One region of the Bradyrhizobium sp. AZCC 2262 genome, then DNA from elsewhere that is predicted to be linked to it. Evidence: predicted binding sites of a transcription regulator. Region 1 holds the regulator's gene; each other region holds the start of a gene.

Region 1 (3,274 bases):
GGCGCGCGCATTCTTGGCGCCGAGAGGACATCCAAATGACCGATCTCTCCGTATCCGTGAGTAACGCGACCGGGCCCGTTCCGCAGGTGGCGCTGCCCGAGGCCGCGCCCAAGGTCACCGCCCGCGGCCTGAACTTTTACTATGGCGAGCACCATGCGCTGAAGAACATCAACCTGACGCTCGGCACCAACCGCGTCACCGCCTTCATCGGCCCGTCCGGCTGCGGCAAGTCCACGCTGCTGCGGATCTTCAACCGGATGTACGACCTCTACCCCGGCCAGAAGGCGACCGGCCAGTTGATGCTCGACCAGACCAACATCCTCGATTCCAAGCTCGATCTCAATTTGCTGCGGGCCCGCGTCGGCATGGTGTTCCAGAAGCCGACGCCGTTTCCGATGACGATCTACGAAAACATCGCCTTCGGCATCCGCCTCTATGAGAAGATCTCCAAGTCGGAGATGGATGGCCGGGTCGAGAAGGCGCTGCGCGGCGGCGCGCTGTGGAACGAGGTCAAGGACAAGCTGAATGCAAGCGGCCTGTCGCTGTCCGGCGGCCAGCAGCAGCGGCTCTGCATCGCGCGCACGGTCGCGGTGCGGCCCGAGGTGATCCTGTTCGACGAGCCTTGTTCCGCGCTGGACCCGATCTCGACCGCCAAGATCGAGGAGCTGATCCAGGAACTGGCGGAGGATTACACCATCGCCATCGTCACCCATAACATGCAGCAGGCGGCGCGCGTCTCGGACAAGACCGCCTTCATGTATCTCGGTGAGCTGATCGAGTTCGACGATACCAACAAGATTTTTACCTCGCCGAGCGATCGACGCACCCAGGACTACATCACCGGTCGGTTCGGCTAGAGCATGATCCGGAAAAGTGGAAACCGGTTTTCCGAAGAGATCATGCTCAAACAGCGAAATAAAATCATGATCCGGTTCAAACCGGATCCTGATTTGAGGAGATAGCACATGGCTTCTGAACACACCGCCAAGGCATTCGACAGCGACCTTCAGGAACTGACTCGCCTGGTTGCCGAGATGGGCGGCATGGTCGAGCGGATGATCACCGAATCCGTCGACGCGCTGGTCCGTCGCGACGTCGCGCTCGGCAAGCGTGTCGTCGCCACCGACGTCGAGATCGACCGTCTGCAGCATCTGATCGAGGAGCGCGCGGTGCTGACCATCGCGCGCCGCCAGCCGATGGCGATCGATCTGCGCGAGATCGTCGGCGCGATGCGGGTGGCCACCGATCTGGAGCGGATCGGCGACCTCGCCAAGAATATGGGCAAGCGCGTCGCGGCGCTGGAGAACGATTTCCAGCCCTTGAAGCTGATGCGCGGCCTTGAACACATGACCGACCTGGTGCTGTCGCAGGTCAAGTCGGTGCTGGACGCCTATGCGGCGCACGACCTGCCGGCGGCGATGGCGGTCTGGAAGGGCGACGAGGAAGTCGACGCCATCTGCACCTCGCTGTTCCGCGAACTGCTCACCTACATGATGGAAGACCCGCGCAACATCTCGTTCTGCATCCATTTGATGTTCTGTGCCAAGAACATCGAGCGGATCGGCGACCATGCCACCAACATCGCTGAAACCGTGTTCTACATGATCGAGGGACAGCAGATGCTCGACAAGCGCCCGAAGGGCGACATGACGAATTTTGCCACGACCGTACCGAACACTTGACACAGCGTTTTCAAGCGAAGTGGAGACCGGTTCGCATAGCAATCAAGTTTACGCAGATTGCGTAGACTTATCTGCGTGAAAACGCGTCAAACAGAAGAGGCGATAGCAGAATGAGCGCGCGCATTATGGTGGTCGAGGACGAGGAAGCGCTGACCACGCTGTTGCGCTACAACCTCGACGCCGAAGGCTATGATGTCGAAACCGTCGCCCGTGGCGATGACGCCGATACGCGGTTGAAGGAACGCATTCCCGATCTCGTCGTGCTCGACTGGATGCTGCCCGGGCTGTCGGGCATCGAGCTGTGCCGCCGCCTGCGGGCGCGGCCGGAGACCAAGCAGTTGCCGATCATCATGCTGACGGCGCGCGGCGAGGAGAGCGAGCGGGTGCGGGGCCTGGCGACCGGCGCCGACGATTACATCGTCAAGCCGTTCTCGGTGCCGGAGCTGCTGGCGCGGGTGAAGGGACTGCTGCGGCGGGCAAGCCCCGAGCGGCTCGCCACCGTGCTCACCTATGGCGACATCGAACTGGATCGTGAGAAAAGACGCGTCGCGCGTTCCGGCCGCCAGATCGATCTCGGCCCGACCGAGTATCGCTTGCTGGAATTTTTCCTGGAGCATCCCGGCCGCGTCTTCAGCCGCGAGCAATTGCTCGACAGCGTCTGGGGCCGCGACATCTATATCGACGAGCGCACCGTCGACGTCCACATCGGCCGCCTGCGCAAATTGCTCAACCCGGGCCGCGAGCAGGACCCGATCCGCACCGTGCGCGGCGCGGGATATGCGCTGGATGATCGGTTCGCGAAGGTGGAGTCGTAATAGCTCTATCGTTGTCCGCACATTGCATCGTCGTCCCCGCGAACGCGGAGACCCATAACCACCGATGTAATTTGTTGAAGAGAGCTGGAGCTCCAGCGTGACATAACCACGAACGCCGGTGGTTATGGGTCCCCGCTTTCGCAGGGACGACAACGTTGAGTTCGTAGTCCGGGTGAAGCGAAGCGCAACCCGGGAATCTAACCCATAGCGACATAGTCCCGGATTTCGCTTCGCTCCATCCGGGCTACGATAACCGCCTCTTACCGCGTCGGCTTCGGCTGATGCCTCCGCCGGTCGGCTGCCGGCTGATACGCGACGCGCGAGTGATGCGCGCAATAAGGCAGGCCCGAAAGCGCCTTGCCGCCGCAGAAGAAGAATTCCGGGCTCGAGGGATCACCGACCGGCCAGTGGCAGGTGGCTTCGTTCAGTTCGAGCAGCGACAGCCGCTGGCTCATCGGCACCACGTTATCGAAGGCGATCGGATCAGGCTCCATCTCGACCTCGAAGGCGTGCGCCAGCGCGGTGTTGCCGCGCGAGACCGGGCGTGAGACCCGCATCATCTGTTGCGCCGGGCGTGCCTTGCGCTGCCGTGGGGCTGCCGAGGAGGGGCTCTTGGCGCGGCCGGACAGGCCCAGCCGGTGCACTTTGCCGATCACTGCGTTTCGCGTCACATTTCCGAGTTCCGCGGCGATCTGGCTGGCCGATAATCCGGCTTCCCAGAGCTTCTTCAGCTGCTCGACGCGATCGTCGGACCAGGTCAATACCGTCATCGTATTC
Region 2 (3,274 bases), 4.3 Mb from region 1:
CGATGCCGATGCCGCCATGCAGGCCGGTCTCGATGGCGATCACGACCTTGGTCCCGACGCCATCGGTCGCCGCCACCAGGACGGGGTCCTTGAAACCTGCCGCCTTGAGGTCGAACAGGCCGCCGAATCCGCCGATTTCGGCGTCCGCGCCCGCCCGGGCGGTAGCGCGGACCATCGGCTTGATGAGGTCGACCAGACGGTTGCCCGCATCGATATCGACGCCCGAATCCGCGTAAGTGAGCCCGTTTTTGCGGTCATTCATGCCCAATTCCAGTATGATGACGGCTGGTTACGAGGAATTCCGCGATCCTGCAATGGCTCGCAAGCGGTTGGCGCATATACTATGTAGATAAGGACCGGCAGAACCCGCCAGGGGCCGGATTTAGGCCGGGAGCCGGGAAGCGACCGAGTTGAGCATTCCGAATATCATTACGCTGGGCCGCATCATTCTGGTGCCCGTCATCGTCTGGGCGATCGTTTCCAGCCAGATGGAGATTGCGTTCGCAATCTTCGTCATTGCCGGCGTCAGCGACGCCGTCGACGGCTTTCTGGCCAAGCGCTTCAACATGCAGAGCGAACTGGGCGCCCTGCTCGATCCGCTCGCCGACAAGGCGCTGTTGGTCTCGATCTATGTCGCGCTCGGAATCTGGGGCGCGGTTCCGCGCTGGATCGTCATCCTCGTGGTGTCGCGCGACATCATGATCGTCACGGCCGTGATCGTGTCATGGCTGTTCGACAAGCCGATTCCGATGAAACCGCTGATGGTGTCGAAGCTGAACACGGTGGCGCAGGTGGCGTTCGCGGCGCTGGTGCTGGCCTCGCTCGGTTTCAATTTCAGGCCGGCGCCGTATGACGTGATCCTGATGGGTTTTGTTACGGTCTTTACTTTGGTTTCCGTCTCGCTCTATCTCGTCGAGTGGGTGCGGCACATGAGTACGATCGAAGCGCGCTAGCGCCAGATCATGTATTTGCCTGAAAATCCCGGCCTGGAGACTTGCGTGGCAGTCCGCGTTCAACCTCGTCAGCTTGCATTTGCGCTGCCGCATGCGGAGAGCCTGACCCGCGACAATTTCCTCGAAGGGCCGGCCAATGAAGCCGCGCTCTCGCTGATCGAAAGCTGGCCGGATTGGCCGAACCGAATCATGCTGCTGGTGGGACCGGAGGGCGCCGGCAAGAGCCATCTCGCCGCGATCTGGGCCGAACAGGCCGGCGCGCGCGTGACATCGGCGCACGCCCTTGACCCGGCTGCCGTCCCCGGCGCACTCGCCACCGGGGCACTGGTGGTCGAAGACCTGAGACCGGGTGACTTCGACGAACGCGCGATGTTTCACCTCCTGAACCTGGCACGCGAGGACGGAGCTTTCGTCCTGATCACGGGGCGCGTTCCGCCTGTCGCGTTCGAGGTCGAACTGCGCGATCTCAGGTCGCGGCTGCGCGCCGCTCCTGTGGTGTCGCTATCGCCGCCCGATGATTTGCTGTTTCGCGGCCTGATCGTCAAATTCTGCGCGGACCGCCAATTGAGTATTGACGAGACGGTCGTGAGCTACCTCGCCACCCGGATCGAGCGCTCCTATGCCGCCGCCCGCCAGGCGGTCGACCTGCTGGATGCCGAGGCGCTGCGGCTCGGCCGGCCGGTGACCCGGGCGCTGGCCGCGGAACTGCTGCGCAACGCCTGACCGGCGAGGCGCGCGCTGCTTCCTGCCGCCTTGACGGCCGCTGTGGACGGAACATCAATGTCATTGAAACGTCATCGGCGTATCACATGCTGCGAGCCGCATCCCCTTAAACTGGCCCCACACCTCTCCCGAGATGGATCAAAGTCTTATGGAATCGGCTCAAGTTATTGAAATAAAAGAAAAAGAACTGATTCCCGAGGCTGTACCCTCTATTGCCACGAGCCCGGAACGATTCATCAATCGGGAACTGTCCTGGCTGCATTTCAACCGCCGGGTGCTCGAGGAATCGGTCAATCCCGGCCATCCCGTGCTTGAACGGGTGCGGTTCCTGTCGATTTCCGCCAATAACCTTGATGAGTTCTTCATGGTCCGCGTCGCCGGTATCAAGGCACAGGTCCGCGAAGGCATCGCCGAACGCAGCCCCGACGGCATGACGCCGTCCGAGCAGCTCGTGCTCATCAACAAGACCGTCTCGGAACTCGCCTCCGACCAGCAGGCGATCTGGCGCGATCTGCGCAGCAACCTGTCGGATGCCGGCATCATGCTGGTCGACGGCCACGACTTCACCAAGGCGGAGCGGAGCTGGCTCGAGGATCACTTCCTCCGCAACATCTTCCCGCTGCTGACGCCGCTTGCGATCGATCCGGCACACCCGTTCCCGTTCATCCCTAGCCTCGGCTTCACCATCGCGCTGCAGCTGGCGCGCGTCGCCGACGGCAAGCCGATGAACGCCCTGATCCGCATGCCCGGCAAGATCGACCGGTTCGTCCGCATGCCCCAAACCAAGGATGGCGCGGTGCATCTGATCCCGCTCGAACAGGCCACCGGCCTGTTCATCGGCCGCCTGTTCCCCGGCTACACCGTCAAGGGCCAGGGCGCATTCCGCATCATCAGGGACTCCGAACTCGAAATCGAGGAAGAGGCGGAAGATCTGGTCCGCCTGTTCGAGAGCGCGCTGAAGCGGCGGCGACGGGGTTCGGTGATCCGGCTGGAGATGGAAGCCAAGATGCCCGAAGAGCTGCGCGCCTTCGTGCAGCAGGCGCTTTCCGCCGCCGACGACGAGGTGTTTCTGGTCGACGGCGTGCTGGCGATGAACGAGCTCTCACAGCTCACGCGGCTCGACCGGCCCGACCTCGAATTCACGCCCTATGTGCCGCGCCATCCCGAACGGGTGCGCGACCATGGCGGCGACATCTTCGCGGCGATCCGGCAAAAGGACCTGATCGTCCATCACCCCTACGAATCCTTCGACGTGGTCGTGCAATTCCTGCAGCAGGCCGCCCGCGATCCTGACGTCGTCGCCATCAAGCAGACGCTGTACCGCACCTCGAACAATTCGCCGATCGTGCGCACCCTTGCCGAAGCAGCCGAGGCCGGCAAGTCGGTGACCGCACTGATCGAGCTGAAGGCGCGGTTCGACGAGGAAGCCAACATCCGCTGGGCGCGCGACCTCGAACGCGCCGGCGTGCAGGTCGTGTACGGCTTCCTCGAACTGAAGACCCACGCCAAGCTATCGATGGTGGTGCGGCGCGAGGGCGGTAATCTCACGACCTATGTGCATACCGGCACCGGCAATTATCATCCGGTCACCGCGCGCA
Region 3 (3,274 bases), 7.4 Mb from region 1:
TCCTGCCGGGACGGGTCGCGATCTACCGCGACGGCATCTTCGTCGGCCGCGGCCAGATGGCCGCCGCCAGCAAGGAGGAAACCGTGCGACTCGGATTCGGCGCCGACGACAAGATCAAGATCGAACGCACCGTCGTGAAACGCAACGAGGGATCGGCCGGCCTGATCGTGACGACGTCGAAGACCGACGAGCGCGCGTTCAAGACCACGGTCCGCAACGGCCACGATTTCCCGATCCGGATCGCGATCGAGGATCAGTTGCCGGTCAGCGAGAACGAGGACATCCAGGTCGAAATGCTGCCGTCTACGACCCCGCCGACCGCGACCAATCTGCGTGACAGGCGTGGCGTGCTGGAATGGGCTTTTGAGGCCAAAGCGGGTGAGGTGAGGGATATCAACTTCGCCTGGCGTGTCCGCTGGCCCAAGGACAAAGGCGTCGTGATGGTGCCTGCGGGCTAGCACTCCGAGCGAATTTTTGTGCGGCAAGGCCAGTCGCGGACTGCTTCTCCCTCTCCCCGTTCTTACGGGGAGAGGGAGTCGAGCGAAGGGCGGGGAGAGGTAATCGACGTCACTTCGCCTTCAGAAACTCGCCGACTTCCAGCAGCACGAACTCGTTGTCGTCCGCCTTGTTGGGATCGCGGCTCGACGAGAACGGCAAATTGTTGTCGTTGCCGACGATGATATGCGTCTCGTCGACGCGGTCGACGTTCTCGATGGTGAAGAACGGGAAGGTCAGGACGCCGTCGTTGAGCGGCTTGCGCGCCTTGTTGTCGGGGTCCTTGATCTTCATCAGGTCGATATAGGCGATCTTGCGCACCGGCTTGCCGACATTGGCGTTGGAAAGTTCGACCTTGTAGACGCGCTTGAATTTGGCGAGATCCGAAAAGCAGTTTTCGCCGCGTTGGCCTTGCGGGCAGGCCTTGTCCGCGGTGCCCTCGCCATTGTCGCGCTCGATGATCAGGCCGCTGGTGGCGTCGATCATGTTGAAGTCGCCGATGGCGTTGCCGTTCTGCTCGAATACATATTGCCAGTATCGGCCGGTAAACTTCTCCGCGGCGACGTCGAATTCGAGAATCCGCGAAGCTTCCTTGCCGTCGACCTTTTCAAAGTCCTTCTTCTCGGCGTCCCACAACGGACCTTCGAGCAGGCCGTAGAGGAATTTCCCGTCCTTCGACGCGGCAAAGCCTTCATAGCCCTTGGAGCGGCGCAGATTGACCGTGGTGTAGGTCGCGCCGGGTGCGGCCGGCGACTGCACCGACCAATGGTCGGGCGAGCGCACCGGCTTGCCGTCGGCGGTGGTTTCGAACACGGCCAGGATCTTGCCCATCCTGTCGGCCTTCAGCACATAGGGCCCGAACTCGTCGCCGATCCAGAAGGTGTCGCCGATGATCTGAAAACCCTCGGTGTCGAAATCGGCGCCGGTGAGATAACGTTTTGCCGTGTCCTCGTGCAGGATGCGGAACGGCACCTTCTTGTCGGGATCGTGCAGGAAGATGGTTTCCTGCCGGTCGATCTTGCCGGTCGCCCAGTCAATCTTGTGGCGGTTGAGGTAGAGCATCGAATCCGCCGAGTTGTAGCGCGAGCCCATGCCGTTGTCGGTGAGCACCCAGAACGAACCGTCCGGCATCACCTTGATGCCGGAATGGCCCTGCAGTGGCTGGCCCTTGAATGGCAGCGATACGCCGGTGGGGCGCTCGTAGGATTTGCCCATCACGCTGCCGATCGCGTCGACGCGCTTGCCGGTGGTGTATTTGCCCGCGGTCTTGAGATCGTCGGGCGCATCGGTGGGGGCGTCGATGAAGGTCTGCGCCGGCAGAACGGCGTGGCCCTTCAGCGTGGCGGGAAATTCGCCTTCGCCCTGCGCAAATGCAGCGCTGGCCAGAAAGACTGAAGCGACGGAGCAGAGCAATGACACGCGCATGGCGGATCTCCTGTGAATGATGGTGCGCTGTGTCTTGCGGAGCTGCTGTTACAGTTGACTGACAGTTTTGTGAAAGCCACGTAACGCCGTGGGATAAAGCTGCGGCGTTATGCCGTTGGCGCGCCGGTGGGCCGCATGGTCTGCGGCAGCAGGAACGGCACGCCGTCCTCGGTGTAGTCGATCGTGACGTCGACCTCGAAAATCCGGCGGATGGTCTCGGCCGTGATCGCATCGGTGCGGCCGCCGTCGACGGCGAGCTTGCCACGGTGCAGCAGCACGATGCGGTCGGCGAAGCGCATTGCCAGATTGAGGTCGTGCAGCACGGCGATCACGGCGGTGCCATTCTGCGCGCGCCCTCTTGCCGTCTCCACCAGATCGATCTGGTGGCGCATGTCGAGGCTGGAGGTCGGCTCGTCCAGCAGCAGCAGGCCGGGGCCGTGCAGTTGTTCGCCGCAGGCGAGCTGCACCAGCACGCGGGCAAAATGCGCGCGCTGCTGCTCGCCGCCGGAGAGCGTCGGCAATTGCCGGTGGCTGAAAGGCGTGAGCCCGACCTCGTCCAGCGCCGCATCGACCAGCCTTTGCGCGGCGGCGCGGCCGGTGTCGCCCGCGCCCATATGGACGATTTCCTCGACCGTGAACGGGAAGGTGACGTTGACATGCTGCGACAGCATCGCGCGGTGATGGGCGAGAGCGCGCGGCGCATAGAGATGGATGTCGCGCTGCTTCAATTTGATCTGCCCGCGCGTCGGACGAAGATCGCCGGACAGCATTCGCAGCAGCGTCGATTTGCCGGCGCCGTTGGGGCCGACGATCGCGACCATTTCGCCGGCCGCGATGCGCAGATCGATGCCGTCGACCAGCGTGGCGCCGCCGACCACCATCGAGACCGCCTGCGCTTCGAGAATTGCGGTCATAGCGAAACCAGCCCGCGCTGGCGCAACAGCATCCCCAGGAAGAACGGCGCGCCGATCGCCGCCGTCAGGATGCCGATCGGCATTTCCGCGGGCGCCACGATGGTGCGGGCCAGCGTGTCGGCTCCCACCATCAGCACCGCACCCAACAGCATCGAGGCCGGCAGCAGTAGCCGGTGCGCCGGCCCGATCACCAGCCGGAGCAGATGCGGCACCACGATGCCGACAAAGCCGACCACGCCGCAGACCGAAACCGCAACGCCTGTCATCGCCGACACCAGTACGATCGAAATCCGCTTCAGCCGCTCGACGTCGACGCCACTGTGAAAGGCCTCGGCCTCACCCAATACCAGCACATCGAGCCCGCGCGCGATCGAGACGCAGGCGATCAAAGCGAGCGCCAGCACCGGCGCCAGCGTGGCGAGCTTGGGCCAGGTCGCGCC

The links. The regulator PhoB, encoded in region 1, activates phosphate uptake and scavenging genes when phosphate is short. The targets are predictions, from matches to a motif close to TGTCATNNANCTGTCAT.
Region 2: V1283_RS14640 (RNA degradosome polyphosphate kinase) is a predicted target of PhoB. The motif match lies at 1,735-1,751, and genes of this name have one in related genera.
Region 3: V1283_RS00355 (esterase-like activity of phytase family protein) is a predicted target of PhoB. The motif match lies at 1,968-1,984, and genes of this name have one in related genera.

The regions. Positions count from the first base shown of each region.
Region 1 is NZ_JAZHRT010000001.1:7,457,186-7,460,459, reverse strand. Features, by position in the region: gene pstA (phosphate ABC transporter permease PstA) at 1-39, shown strand, start outside; gene pstB (phosphate ABC transporter ATP-binding protein PstB) at 36-857, shown strand; gene phoU (phosphate signaling complex protein PhoU) at 966-1,682, shown strand; gene phoB (phosphate regulon transcriptional regulator PhoB) at 1,793-2,497, shown strand; gene V1283_RS35060 (GcrA family cell cycle regulator) at 2,758-3,267, opposite strand.
Region 2 is NZ_JAZHRT010000001.1:3,116,978-3,120,251, reverse strand. Features, by position in the region: gene purM (phosphoribosylformylglycinamidine cyclo-ligase) at 1-262, opposite strand, end outside; gene V1283_RS14650 (CDP-alcohol phosphatidyltransferase family protein) at 411-953, shown strand; gene V1283_RS14645 (DnaA ATPase domain-containing protein) at 999-1,676, shown strand; gene V1283_RS14640 (RNA degradosome polyphosphate kinase) at 1,825-3,274, shown strand, end outside.
Region 3 is NZ_JAZHRT010000001.1:61,107-64,380, forward strand. Features, by position in the region: gene V1283_RS00350 (mucoidy inhibitor MuiA family protein) at 1-458, shown strand, start outside; gene V1283_RS00355 (esterase-like activity of phytase family protein) at 568-1,920, opposite strand; gene V1283_RS00360 (heme ABC transporter ATP-binding protein) at 2,028-2,834, opposite strand; gene V1283_RS00365 (FecCD family ABC transporter permease) at 2,831-3,274, opposite strand, start outside.